2 regions of the Microbaculum marinisediminis genome follow, and region 2 is predicted to be linked to the other one. Evidence: predicted binding sites of a transcription regulator. Region 2 holds the regulator's gene; the other holds the start of a gene.
The links. Region 2 encodes LexA, which represses DNA repair genes until DNA is damaged. Its sites were predicted from a motif close to TGTTCNNNNTGTGTTCNG; they were not measured.

Region 1 (6,063 bases), on a different contig from region 2:
CGCCGCCGCGATCGTACCCGCCTCCGGCGTCTCCGGCCGGGCGCTGTTCTTCGTGCTCGCCATCATGTCGTTCCTGGCCTGCATCACCGTCGGCACCGTCACCGTCATCGCCTCCGCCGCCGCCGACTGGCGTTCCGACATCTCCGGCGAGATCACGGTGCAGATCCGCCCCCTCGATGGCGTCGACACGCTGGCCGCCATCGACAAGGCGCTCGCCGTCATCCTCGAGACGGACGGCATCGAGTCCGCCCGGGCGCTGTCGGAACAGGAGCTGCGCGACCTGCTCGAGCCCTGGCTCGGCGCCGGCGTCGATCTGGAGGAGCTGCCGGTGCCGCGCCTGATCGTCGTCGAGATCGACCGCGCCGCGCCGCCGGACTTCGTCGAACTGCGCCAGCGCCTGACCGGCGCCGTGCCGGCGGCGAGCCTCGACGATCACCAGCTCTGGCAGGGCCGGCTTGCGGTGATGGCCAACACGCTGGCGGTCAGCGGCGCCGCGATCCTCGTCCTGGTCCTGGTCGCCACGGTGCTGTCGGTCGTGTTCGCCACCCGCGGCGCCATGGCCACCAACCGCGACATCGTCGAGGTCCTGCATCTGGTCGGTGCCAAGGAAGCGTTCATCGCCCACGAGTTCGAGCGCCATTTCCTGCGGCTGGGCTTTCGCGGCGGACTTGCCGGCGGCATCGCCGCCACTATCGCCTTCGCCGCGATCCGCTGGATTTCGGCCCAGTTCACCGCGACACCGGCCGGCGACCAGTTCGACGCCCTGTTCGGCGGCATCTCGATCGGCTGGGCCGCCTTCGTCGGGATCGCCCTCACCGTCCTGCTGGTGGCCGCCCTGACGGCGATGAGCTCGCGGCTCACCGTCTTCCATTTCCTGAAGGTTTTCGACTAGGAGCTTGGAGAACATATGAATCACGGTCCACCGCGGCTCTTGCCGTGGCCACGCCGCATTTCTTAGTATCCTCCGGGGACGGAATGATAGACAGCGACCGCAGCGAACTGCCTTTGCAGGGTGCCGACCGGGCAGGTCCGGCGCACGGTGTTCGCGCGCCCAGGCGGCATGGCGGGCGTCGTATCGCCTCGGTGGCGATCGGCGGCCTTCTGATCGGCGCCGTCATCGCGTTCACCATCGGCTTCGTCCATTTCGTCCTCAATGTCGGGGCGATCGAGACGCCGCGCGCCGCCGAACGGGCTGACGCCATCGTCGCGCTGACCGGCGGTGCCGACCGCATAACCTACGCGATCCAGCTCCTGGGCGAGGGCCGTGCCCGGCGCCTGCTCATTTCCGGCGTTCATCCCAGCACCTCGCGCGAGACGCTCGCCAGCATCACGCCGGGCCGGGCGCAATTGTTCGATTGCTGCGTCGATCTCGGCCACGCCGCGCTGAACACCGTCGGCAACGCCAAGGAGGCGCGCAACTGGGCCCGCTACAACGGCTTCACCTCGCTCATCGTCGTCACCTCCAGCTACCATCTGCCGCGCAGCCTCAACGAGATCAGCCGCGAGATGCCGGAGGCCCGCCTGATTCCCTATCCGGTCGTCACCGATCAGATGAAGGTGGGGGACTGGTGGCACAATCCCGGCACCACGCGGCTGCTGCTGGCCGAATACGTCAAATACCTGATGTCGATGGCGCGTCTGCGGCTCGGCGGCCCCGACACCTCGCTCGAGGCCGTGCGCGCCGCCGCCTCCGGCGCCGGCGGCTGAGCGCCGGTCGGCGGCGGTTCTCGAAGGCATTCCGCGTGGCCCTGCGCTCGATCCTCTTCAACCTGGCCTTCTATGCCAATCTCGTCCTGTGGATGGTCGTCTGCCTGCCGCTGATCTTGCTGCCGCGCCGGGCGCTGCTGCCGTTCATGCACGCCTGGGCGAAAAGCTCGATCTGGCTGCTGCGCGTCGTCGCCGGCACGCGGCTGGAAGTCCGCGGCGCGCCGCAGCGGTTCGACGGGCCGCTGCTGGTCGCCGCCAAGCATCAGTCGCTGTTCGAGACCTTCGCGCTGCTGCACTGCTTCGCCGACCCCGCCTTCATCCTGAAGCACGAACTGACCCGCATTCCGCTGTTCGGCTGGTGGATCACCAGGATCGGCATGATCGCGGTCAGGCGCGACAAGGGCGCGCGGGCGCTGAAGGACATGGGCCGCGACGCGCGCGTGCAGGCGGAGTCCGGGCGCCAGGTGCTGATCTTTCCCGAAGGCACGCGCCGCGCCCCCGGCGACGATCCCGCCTACAAGGTCGGCGTCGTGCTGCTCTACCAGGAAATGGGCGTTCCCTGCCTGCCGGTGGCGCTCAATTCCGGGCTCTACTGGCCGCGCCGCAAATGGCAGCGCTATCCGGGCACGATTCTCGTGGAGTTCCTGGAGGTGCTGCCCGCCGGCCTGCCGCGCAAGGAGTTCCTGGCGCGGCTGGAAACCGCGATCGAGACCGCGTCGGACCGGCTGCTTGTCGAGGCTGCGCGGGCGCCCCACCCGCCGCCGCTGCCGGAGACGGCCAGGAAACGGCTCCAGGCCATCGGCGAGGCCGAGGCCCGGTAGCCACCGGCAAATCCATCACGAACCTCTGCATGGGAGTGCGCACATGAGCGAATTGACCGGAAAGGCCGCGATCGTAACGGGGGCAAGCCGCGGCATCGGCGCCGCCGCAGCACGGGAACTGGCCAGACGCGGGGCCGCCGTCGTGCTGGCGGCGCGTTCGAGCCGGGAGATCGCGGGCGTCGCGGAGGACATCGTCGAAAACGGCGGCAGGGCGATCGCCTGGACATGCGACGTCTCGCGCTATTACAGCGTCGTCGATACCGTCGAGACCTGCCGCAACGAGTTCGGCCGCCTCGATATCCTCGTCAACAATGCCGGCGTCATCGAGCCGATCGCCCGGATCGCCGACTCCGACCCGGCGAACTGGGCGGACGCCGTCGACGTCAACCTGATGGGCGTCTACCACGGCCTGCGCGCCGCCATTCCGGTGATGCAGGCGCAGGGAGGCGGCACCATCGTCAACATCAGCTCGGGCGCGGCCACCAGCCCGCTCGAGGGCTGGAGCCATTACTGCGCGACGAAGGCGGCTGTGCTGTCGCTGACCGGATGCGCCGACAAGGAATACCGCGACCACGGCATCCAGGTCGTGGGCCTCAGCCCCGGCACGGTGGCGACCGACATGCAGGTCGCCATAAAGGCCTCGGGCATCAACCCCGTCAGCCAGCTCGACCCCTCGGTGCACATTCCCGCCGAATGGGTTGGCCAGGCGATCGCCTGGCTGTGCGAGGGCGGCGCGGCCGACTTCCTCGGCACCGACGTCTCGCTTCGCTCCGAGGACATCCGCAAGGCGGTCGGCCTGCCGGTGGCATAGGGCCGGTCCCGGATCGCGCGAGGGGCCGGGACACCAAATCGGCCCCTTTCGGCCGGCCCACGGGGCCTTTTGCGGTGGCGCGGCCGGTACAAACCGGGAACATTCATTGACCTTAAACGTCTTTGGCCCGATATTGGTGAGGTCGGGAACAGCGTCCCGACGCGCGATGAGTGTTCGACATGGCCCGCAGGACATCCGGCGGCGACGCCCGCAACCCGCCGCCGACCGATCCACCGCCGACCGACCCGCCGCCGATCGCCCCATCGCCCATCGCGGGCGAGATCTGGGACATGAAGTACCGCCTGCGCGACGAGAGCGGCGCGCCGGTGGAGAAGACTGTGTCCGACACCCTGCGCCGCGTCGCCGATGCGGTCGCCGCGGCGGAACCGGCGAAATCCCGCAGGACCTGGGCGAAGCGCTTCCGCGAGACGCTTGAATCCGGCGCCTTCCTGCCGGCGGGCCGCATCCTCGCCGGCGCCGGCACCGGCCGCAAGGTGACGCTGTTCAACTGCTTCGTCATGGGCGCGATCCCCGACGACCTCGACGGCATCTTCACCAATCTGCGCGAGGCCGCGCTGACCATGCAGCAGGGCGGCGGCATCGGCCACGACTTCTCGACGCTGCGGCCGAAGGGCGCGCTGGTGAGGTCGATCGGCGCCGACGCCTCCGGCCCGGTGAGCTTCATGGAGGTCTGGGACGCCATGTGCCGGACTATTCAGTCGGCCGGCCACCGGCGCGGCGCCATGATGGGCACGCTGCGCTGCGATCATCCCGACATCGCGCTGTTCATCGACGCCAAGGCCGACGCCGCAAGGCTCAGGATGTTCAACCTCTCAGTCCTCGTCACCGACGCCTTCATGACGGCGGTCGAGGCCGACGCGGACTGGGACCTCGTCTTCGCCGGCACGGTGTACCGGACGGTCCGGGCGCGGGCGCTGTGGGACCGCATCATGCGCTCGACCTACGATTATGCCGAGCCCGGCGTGATCTTCATCGACCGGGTGAACGCCGAGAACAATCTCGCCTATTGCGAGACGATCCATGCCACCAACCCCTGCGGCGAGCAGCCGCTGCCGCCCTATGGCGCCTGCCTGCTCGGGTCGGTCAACCTGGCCCGCCTGGTCGTCGATCCGTTTGACGAGACCGCCCGCCTCGACACCGGCCGGTTGGCGGAGACGGTCGCCGTCGCCATCCGCTTCCTCGACGATGTCGTCGACATCTCGGGCTATCCGCTGGAGGCGCAGGCGAAGGAGGCCAAGGCCAAGCGGCGCCTGGGGCTCGGCGTCACCGGGCTTGCCGACGCGCTGGCCATGCTCGGCCTCGTCTATGGCCGCGAAGACGCTGCGAAGGCTGCTGGCGACTGGATGCGCATCATCCAGAATGCGGCCTATCGCGCGAGCGCGGAGATCGCCGCCGAGAAGGGCTGTTTCCCGCTGTTCGACAGGACGCAGTACCTGAAGAGCCCGACGGTCGCCCGCCTCGACCCGGATGTGCGCGCGGCGATCCGCGCGAACGGCCTGCGCAACTCGCACGTCACCTCGATCGCCCCGACCGGCACCATCTCGCTCTTTGCCGACAACGTCTCCTCCGGCGTCGAGCCGATCTTCTCGCTGTCCTACCGCCGGACCGTGCTGATGCCGGACGGCAGCCGCCGCGACGAGGAGGTGAGCGACTATGCCTGGCGCCTCTACCGGGCCAGGGCCGGCGGGGACGCGGCGGCCGCGCCCCCGGAGGCCTTCGTCACCGCCCAGACGCTCGATCCCGAAGCCCATCTCAGGATGCAGGCGGCGCTGCAGCCCTATGTCGATTCCTCGATTTCCAAGACCATCAACGTGCCGCGCGAGATCTCCTTCGAGGCCTTCAAGGACGTCTATGCTCGCGCCTACGCGCTGGGCCTGAAGGGCTGCACCACCTACCGGCCGAACCCGGTGACCGGCTCCGTGCTCAGCGTCGGCGAGGCGGTGCCCGCCGAGGGGGTGCCCGCCGAAGACAAGCAGGCGAGCCTGCCGCTGCCCGCCCCCGCGGTGCCCGTGGCGGGGCGGGAGGCGGAGCCCGCGGTTCCGCCCGAGGGCGCGGCCGTCGTGCGCCTGACCGAACCCCTGAAGCGCGACACGATCCTGCCGGGCTTCACCTACAAGCTGCGCTGGCCCGACACCGAGCACGCCTTCTACATCACCATCAACGACATCATCCGCGACGGCCGCCGCCGCCCCTTCGAGATCTTCATCAACTCGCGCAATGTCGAGCACTACGCCTGGACGGCGGCGCTGACGCTGCTGATCTCCGCCGTGTTCCGGCGCGGCGGCGACGTGTCCTTCATCGTCGACGAGTTGAAGGCCGTGTTCGATCCGCGCGGCGGCCACTGGATGAACGGCCGCTACGTGCCGAGCCTGCTCGCCGCCATCGCCGACGTCATCGAGAAGCACATGATCGACATCGGCTTCCTGGCGCCCTCACGGATCGGGACGGGCGCGCATCGCGGCGACCCGGGCGACAAGGACGCGCAAGCCGTGGTTCCCGAAGGCGCCGGCGCCACCTGCCCGCGCTGCGGTCATCCCAGCCTCTACCATCGCGAGGGCTGCCTCGCCTGCCTCGACTGCGGCTATTCGAAGTGCGCGTGACGGTCTGGTGAGGCTGGTATCACGTTTCGCCGAATTCCTGTGCGGTCGTGCCCGGACGCGTCCCGGCAATGACATGGAGTGGACGGAGCGATCTCTGCCCCGC
Region 2 (6,063 bases):
GCGGCGCATCGTCGACGGCGTTCCCCCCAGGCCCGCCGAGCGGGTGCCCCTTGACGACGCGCTGGACCGTGTCCTCGCCGAGGACATCGCCGCCAGGCGCACGCAGCCGCCATGGGACACCTCGGCGATGGACGGCTATGCGGTGCGCGCCGCCGACGTCGCGACCGTGCCCACAACACTGCGCGTAATCGGTGCGGCCCCTGCCGGCCATCCCTTCGAGGGAACAGTCGGGGCGGGCGAGGCCGTGCGGATCTTTACGGGAGCCCCCCTGCCCGATGGCGCCAACGCGATCGTCATCCAGGAAGATACCGAGCGCGCCGGCGACGAGGTCACCGTTCTTGAATCCTCCGGCATCGGCCGGTTCGTGCGCAAGCGCGGGCTCGACTTTGCCGAAGGCGACGTACTGCTCAGCGCCGGCCGCCGCGCCGACCCGCGCGCCATCGCCCTCGCCGCCGCGATGAACCATGCCGACCTGTCCGTTCATGGCCGGCCGAAAGTCGCAATCCTGTCGACCGGCGACGAGCTCGCCCTACCCGGCTCCGATCCCGGACCGGAAAAGATCATCGCGTCCAACGGCTTCGGGCTTGCGGCCATCGTCCGGCGGGCCGGCGGCATTCCCGTCGATCTCGGCATCGCCGCGGACGACCGTGAATCCCTCGCCGGTGCCGTCGCTAAGGCACGGAAGTCCGGGGCCGATGTTCTGGTGACCCTCGGCGGCGCATCCGTCGGCGAGCATGACATCGTCCAGGACGTTCTGGTCGCCGAAGGCCTGTCGCTCGATTTCTGGAAGATCGCCATGCGGCCCGGCAAGCCGCTGATGTTCGGCATGTTCGGCGCGAGCCGCTTCCTCGGACTGCCCGGCAATCCGGTCTCGGCGATGATCACCGCACGGCTGTTCCTCGTGCCGCTGATCCACGCGCTGTGCGGTCTCAGGGAAACCCAGTCCGGCGAGACCAACGCGCGCCTCGGGGCCGATCTCGGCGAAAACGATCAGCGCCAGGACTATCTGCGCGCGATGTCCAGCATCGATCCCGACGGCACCCTCGTCGTCACCCCCTTCGGCCGGCAGGACAGCTCCATGCTGGCCACGCTGGCCAGGGCCGATGCGCTGATCATCCGCCCGCCTTTCGCCCCGGCCGCGACGGCGGGCGAGACCTGCCGCGCGCTCCTGATGGATTTCTGAGGGCGGCCCTCGCGCGGCGCATCAGCGCCGGACGAGATGCTTCCGGCAATAGTCGTAAATCCGGTATTCCTGGCGCCAGAACGTCTTCAGGTTGTCGATGGCCTTTTCCGAAAGGGCCGGTCCTTTCGAAGGCGCCTGATGCTCGGTCTGAAAGGCCTCGGCGATCTGCTCGCGCGACAAGCCGGCGGGCTCAAGCAGACGGAAGACGTCGTCGTTCAGGTGCTCCAGCTCGGCGACGCAGTAGATCCTGTCGGCTGCCTCCTTCAACGGGGCAACGCCGCCGAGATGGAACGCATAGCCGCGCCGCAGATGCCCGATAGCCTGCATGGCGAATTCCGCGGCCGAACGCATCCGTTCGTCGTCGGTGACGAGCGCCTCGGCGAGATCGTTGGCGGTGGGGAAGTAGGAGAAGGCGACGGCCTCGTCCGTGCTCCAGGTGTGGTGATGCGCCGGCCGGCCGCTGCGAAGGCGACTGTTGAAACCGGACACGAAACGGGTCGACGGCTCGCGAATGACGAATCCGACCTTGCAGGACGGCGATTCTTCGAGAACCCGCTGCAGCGTGATCCGATGGCCGACTTTCTTGATCTTGATGTCCTGCCCGTCCTTCCGGAACTTCCTCAGGAACCGGCCGATCGACGTTCCACCCGTCTTGCCGATATGGAGGAGAACATAGTCCTCGAGAATGAGCGACTTCTTGCTCTTATTCGGTTTCCGTTTGGACTTTGATCCGAATGCACGCGGGATGACCATCCCCAATGCCCTTTCATGATATTTCTTTGCGACTGCCCGCGGCGACATAAGCTCGACCGACGTGATCTGGCGGCTGGTGGGTATGGTCATCCGACCGGTTCGCCGGTATCCCTAGCCGGATCGGTCGAGGCTTACAATCGCGATGAACGACCGCGTGCCGCGACCCGCCAGGCCGGATGGTGGCCCCTCGCCGACCCGCACGATCCCGGAGCAGCGCGCCCCCGTGCCCACACTGCGTCCATGCGATATTTGCCATTGCCGAACACAACAAGAACATGTATGTTTGTTCTTGATTTGTACACAATCCGGCGCCCAAAGACGGGCGGAAGCGGCAACGGGAGCGCGCAATGCTCACGCGGAAACAGCATGAATTGCTGATGTTCATCCATGAACGTCTCAAGGAATCGGGCGTGCCCCCGTCCTTCGATGAGATGAAGGAAGCGCTGGACTTGCGCTCGAAGTCGGGCATCCATCGACTGATCACGGCGCTCGAGGAGCGCGGCTTCATCCGACGCCTGCCGCATCGCGCCCGCGCGCTCGAAATCGTCCGGCTGCCCGAGTCGGTGGCGCCGGGGCTAGCCGCGCGCGGCCGCGGATTCGCGCCGAGCGTCATCGAGGGAAGTCTCGGCAAGACACCGCCGCCACCCCCGCCGGAGCCGGTAGAGACCGAGGCCGCCAACTCGAACGCGGTGGCCGTCCCGGTCATGGGCCGCATCGCCGCGGGCACGCCGATCTCGGCGATCCAGAACCACAGCCATTCGATCCAGGTGCCGGTCGAGCTTCTGTCGAAGGGCGAACATTTCGCCCTGGAGGTGCGCGGCGACTCGATGGTCGACGCTGGCATCCTCGACGGCGACACGGTCCTGATCCGCAAGACGGATGCCGCCGACACCGGCGACATCGTGGTGGCGCTGATCGACGACGAGGAAGCGACGTTGAAGCGCCTGCGCCGCAAGGGCGCGTCGATCGCCCTGGAAGCGGCCAACCCGGCCTACGAGACACGGATCTTCGGTCCGGATCGGGTTGCCATTCAGGGCCGGCTGGTCGGCCTCATCCGCCAGTACTGACGACGCCTGCCGGGCTCAGCAGCTCGGGGGCTTAGGGTCCCCGGCGCGTCCAGGGACGATCGCCGGACCGGTCCGCCGCCGTCTCGATGGCAATGCCGTTGGCCGTCTTCGTGAGCGTGATCGCGCCGGACCGCGCGGCATCCTGCGGACCGATCACGATGGCGTCGTCCCTGCACCACTGAGGCGGCGAGATCGGTGTGACGACGACGTCCGCCCAGGCGCAATCCTCCGCGAACGCCACCGGATCGCTCACGTAGGAAACACGCAGACGACCATTGTCGGCGACGCAGGCCCACGTATCGCAGGCCGCCCGTCGTCGCGGGGTCCCCTCGGGCACGAGTCCGGCGCTGCGCAGCCAAACCTCCACCTCGTAGTCCGATCCGGGCTTTGGCAGGAACGCCAGCGCGCCGTCCTGCATTCTCAGCGCCGCCATCCGTAGGTCCCGCGCGACGAAGAGGTCCGGCGGGTCGGAGACCGCACTCAAGACGACGCCGGCCGCAATGAACGGCACCCCCAGGAGGCGCACGCCCGTGCGCCAAAGCAACAGCCAGAGCCCGCCGGAAATCGTCAGGAGCAACGCGGCCACGGGCACCTGCGAGACCATGCGCACCGCCCCCTCCCAGCCGGCGACCGCCCTCGCCACGGCGAGAACGCCCTCGATCCCCAGCCCCATCGGGACAAGCGCGAGGCCTTCCAGGCCGAAGGGCATGAGCAGCACCGCGGCAAGCGCGGACGGCATGACCAGCACGCTGACGAGCGGCATCGCGGCGACATTGGCGATCAACCCGTAGACCGCCACGCGGTTGAAGTGATAGGCGGCGAACGGCCCCGTCGCCAGCCCGGCTATCAGCGCGGTGAACACGAGCCCGAGCACCGCCCGGACGAGAAAGCGGACCGGCGGCGCCATCGCGCTTTCACTCCGCGAAAGCGACCACCACCGCAACGCCTCGTAGGCCGAGACCAGGGCGACGGTCGCGGCGAACGACATCTGGAAGCTCGCCGTCACCAAGGCTTCGGGCGTCAGCACGAGCACGATCGATGCGGCGATCGCGACGTTGCGCAGGGTGATCGCCGGCCGGTCGAGCAGCACGGCAACCAGCATGATCGCCGCCATGATGAAGGCGCGCTGCGTCGCGATCGAGGCGCCCGAGAGCACCAGGTAGCCGAGCCCGCCGATCAGGGCGATCGCCGCCGCCCACTTCTTGATCGGCCGGGTCAACGCGAGACTAGGCGATAGCGCCAGACAGGCACGGGTGAACCAGAACAGCGTGCCGACGACGAGCATCATGTGCAGGCCCGAGATCGCCAGGATGTGCGCCAGGCCGGAGGCGCGCAGCGCGTCCTCGTCGGCGTCCGGTATAGCGCCACGCTCGCCCGTCACGAGCGCGGCCGCGATCGCGCCGACGGAGCCGGGCAGCGACTGCCGGATTCGCGCCGCGATGTAAAGGCGCGTCCGCTCGATCGCGGTCCCGAGCCGCACTGGCAGTCCGACATCCCGCGCGGTCTGGACCGGTTTCGGCGCGCTGGTCAGGAACCCGACGCCGCCGATGCCGGCGAACCAGGCCCGCCGGGCGTAATCGAAGCCGCCCGGCACCGCGGCGTCCGGCGGCGGCAACAGCATCGCGTCAAATCGCACCGCCTGTCCTGGCGTCGGCACCGACCAGCTGCCGCGCATCCACAGCGACAGCAGGGTCGGCAGCTCCGCAGCGGCATCGCGGCCGATCCGCTCCGGCGCCACCGTGAGCCGTGCCGCGCCGTCCTCCCTGAGGTCGACCCCGATGATCCGCCCGGTCACCGGAACCGGATATCCGGTCTCGGACACGACCGGCGCGGCGACCCAGCGGCTGCGAAGCCCCGCGTCCAACATGCCCAGCGACGCCAGGAACAGGCCGATGAACGCGATGCCCCCGAGCCGGCCCGGGCCGCAGCGGACAGCGACGATCCCGGTGACGACGCACAGGACCAGCACCGCCGCGAGCACAGGTTCCCGCGGCAGCGCGAAATAGGCCGCGATGCCGGCGCCGAAAGCGACGGGACCCCAGAGGAACAATCGCTCGCGCTCGCTGTCGGCGATCCTTCGGACCGAAACGCGGCGCGACAGGCGGCTCGACAGGCCGAGCAGCGGCGCCGGCAACGCCGGCCATCGCCGCGCCGCCGCGGAGCGCGATCTGCCGATCAAGGACGCGTCGTCGGACACCGCAGTCCCCCTGGGGCCGCGCCGAAGGTTTGGGCGCGACCGTTGCCCACACCGCTTCTATCTGCGCCGGCCGCCGTGCTACACAACGCCCAGCCTACACCGCACCATCCATACTAGACCGCACGAGAAACCGGCCGCCACCTGTCATGTCCAAACCTGAGATCGTCACCCGCTTCGCCCCCTCGCCGACCGGCTTCCTGCATATCGGCGGCGCACGCACCGCCCTGTTCAACTGGCTCTATGCCCGCGGACGCGGCGGCAAGATGCTGCTGAGGATCGAGGATACCGATCGCGCGCGCTCGACCGACGAGGCGATCGCCGCGATCGTCGACGGCCTGAAGTGGCTGGGCCTGGATTGGGATGGCGAGGCGATCTCGCAATACGCCCGCGCCGAGCGGCATCGCGAGGTGGTCGAGGACCTGTTGGCCCGGGGCAAGGCCTACCGGTGCTACGCGACACCCGAGGAACTCGCCGAGATGCGCGAGACGGCGCGCGCAGAGGGCCGCCCGCCACGCTACGACGGCCGCTGGCGCGACCGCGATCCCTCGGAGGCGCCCCAGGGCGTCAAGCCGGCGATCCGCCTCAAGGCGCCGACGGAGGGCGAGACCGTGGTCGACGACCACGTCCAGGGGCGCGTCGTGTGGCAGAACAAGGATCTGGACGACCTGATTCTGCTGCGGTCCGACGGCAACCCAACCTATATGCTCGCCGTCGTCGTCGACGACCACGACACGGGCGTCACCCACGTCATCCGCGGCGACGATCACCTGACCAACGCCGCCCGCCAGACACAGATCTATCAGGCACTCGGTTGGGCCGTGCCGGAGATGGCGCATATCCCTCTGATTCACGGGCCGGACGGC

Region 1: the regulator LexA is predicted to act here: its motif matches at 3,424-3,441, upstream of MUB46_RS10370 (adenosylcobalamin-dependent ribonucleoside-diphosphate reductase).

The regions. Positions count from the first base shown of each region.
Region 1 is NZ_JALIDZ010000004.1:318,261-324,323, reverse strand. It holds gene MUB46_RS10390 (cell division protein FtsX) at 1-892, shown strand, start outside; gene MUB46_RS10385 (YdcF family protein) at 976-1,707, shown strand; gene MUB46_RS10380 (lysophospholipid acyltransferase family protein) at 1,743-2,528, shown strand; gene MUB46_RS10375 (SDR family oxidoreductase) at 2,572-3,339, shown strand; gene MUB46_RS10370 (adenosylcobalamin-dependent ribonucleoside-diphosphate reductase) at 3,519-5,960, shown strand.
Region 2 is NZ_JALIDZ010000012.1:19,509-25,571, forward strand. It holds gene MUB46_RS21055 (molybdopterin molybdotransferase MoeA) at 1-1,183, shown strand, start outside; gene MUB46_RS21060 (sulfotransferase family 2 domain-containing protein) at 1,205-2,026, opposite strand; gene lexA (transcriptional repressor LexA) at 2,284-3,003, shown strand; gene MUB46_RS21070 (ComEC/Rec2 family competence protein) at 3,035-5,182, opposite strand; gene gltX (glutamate--tRNA ligase) at 5,347-6,063, shown strand, end outside.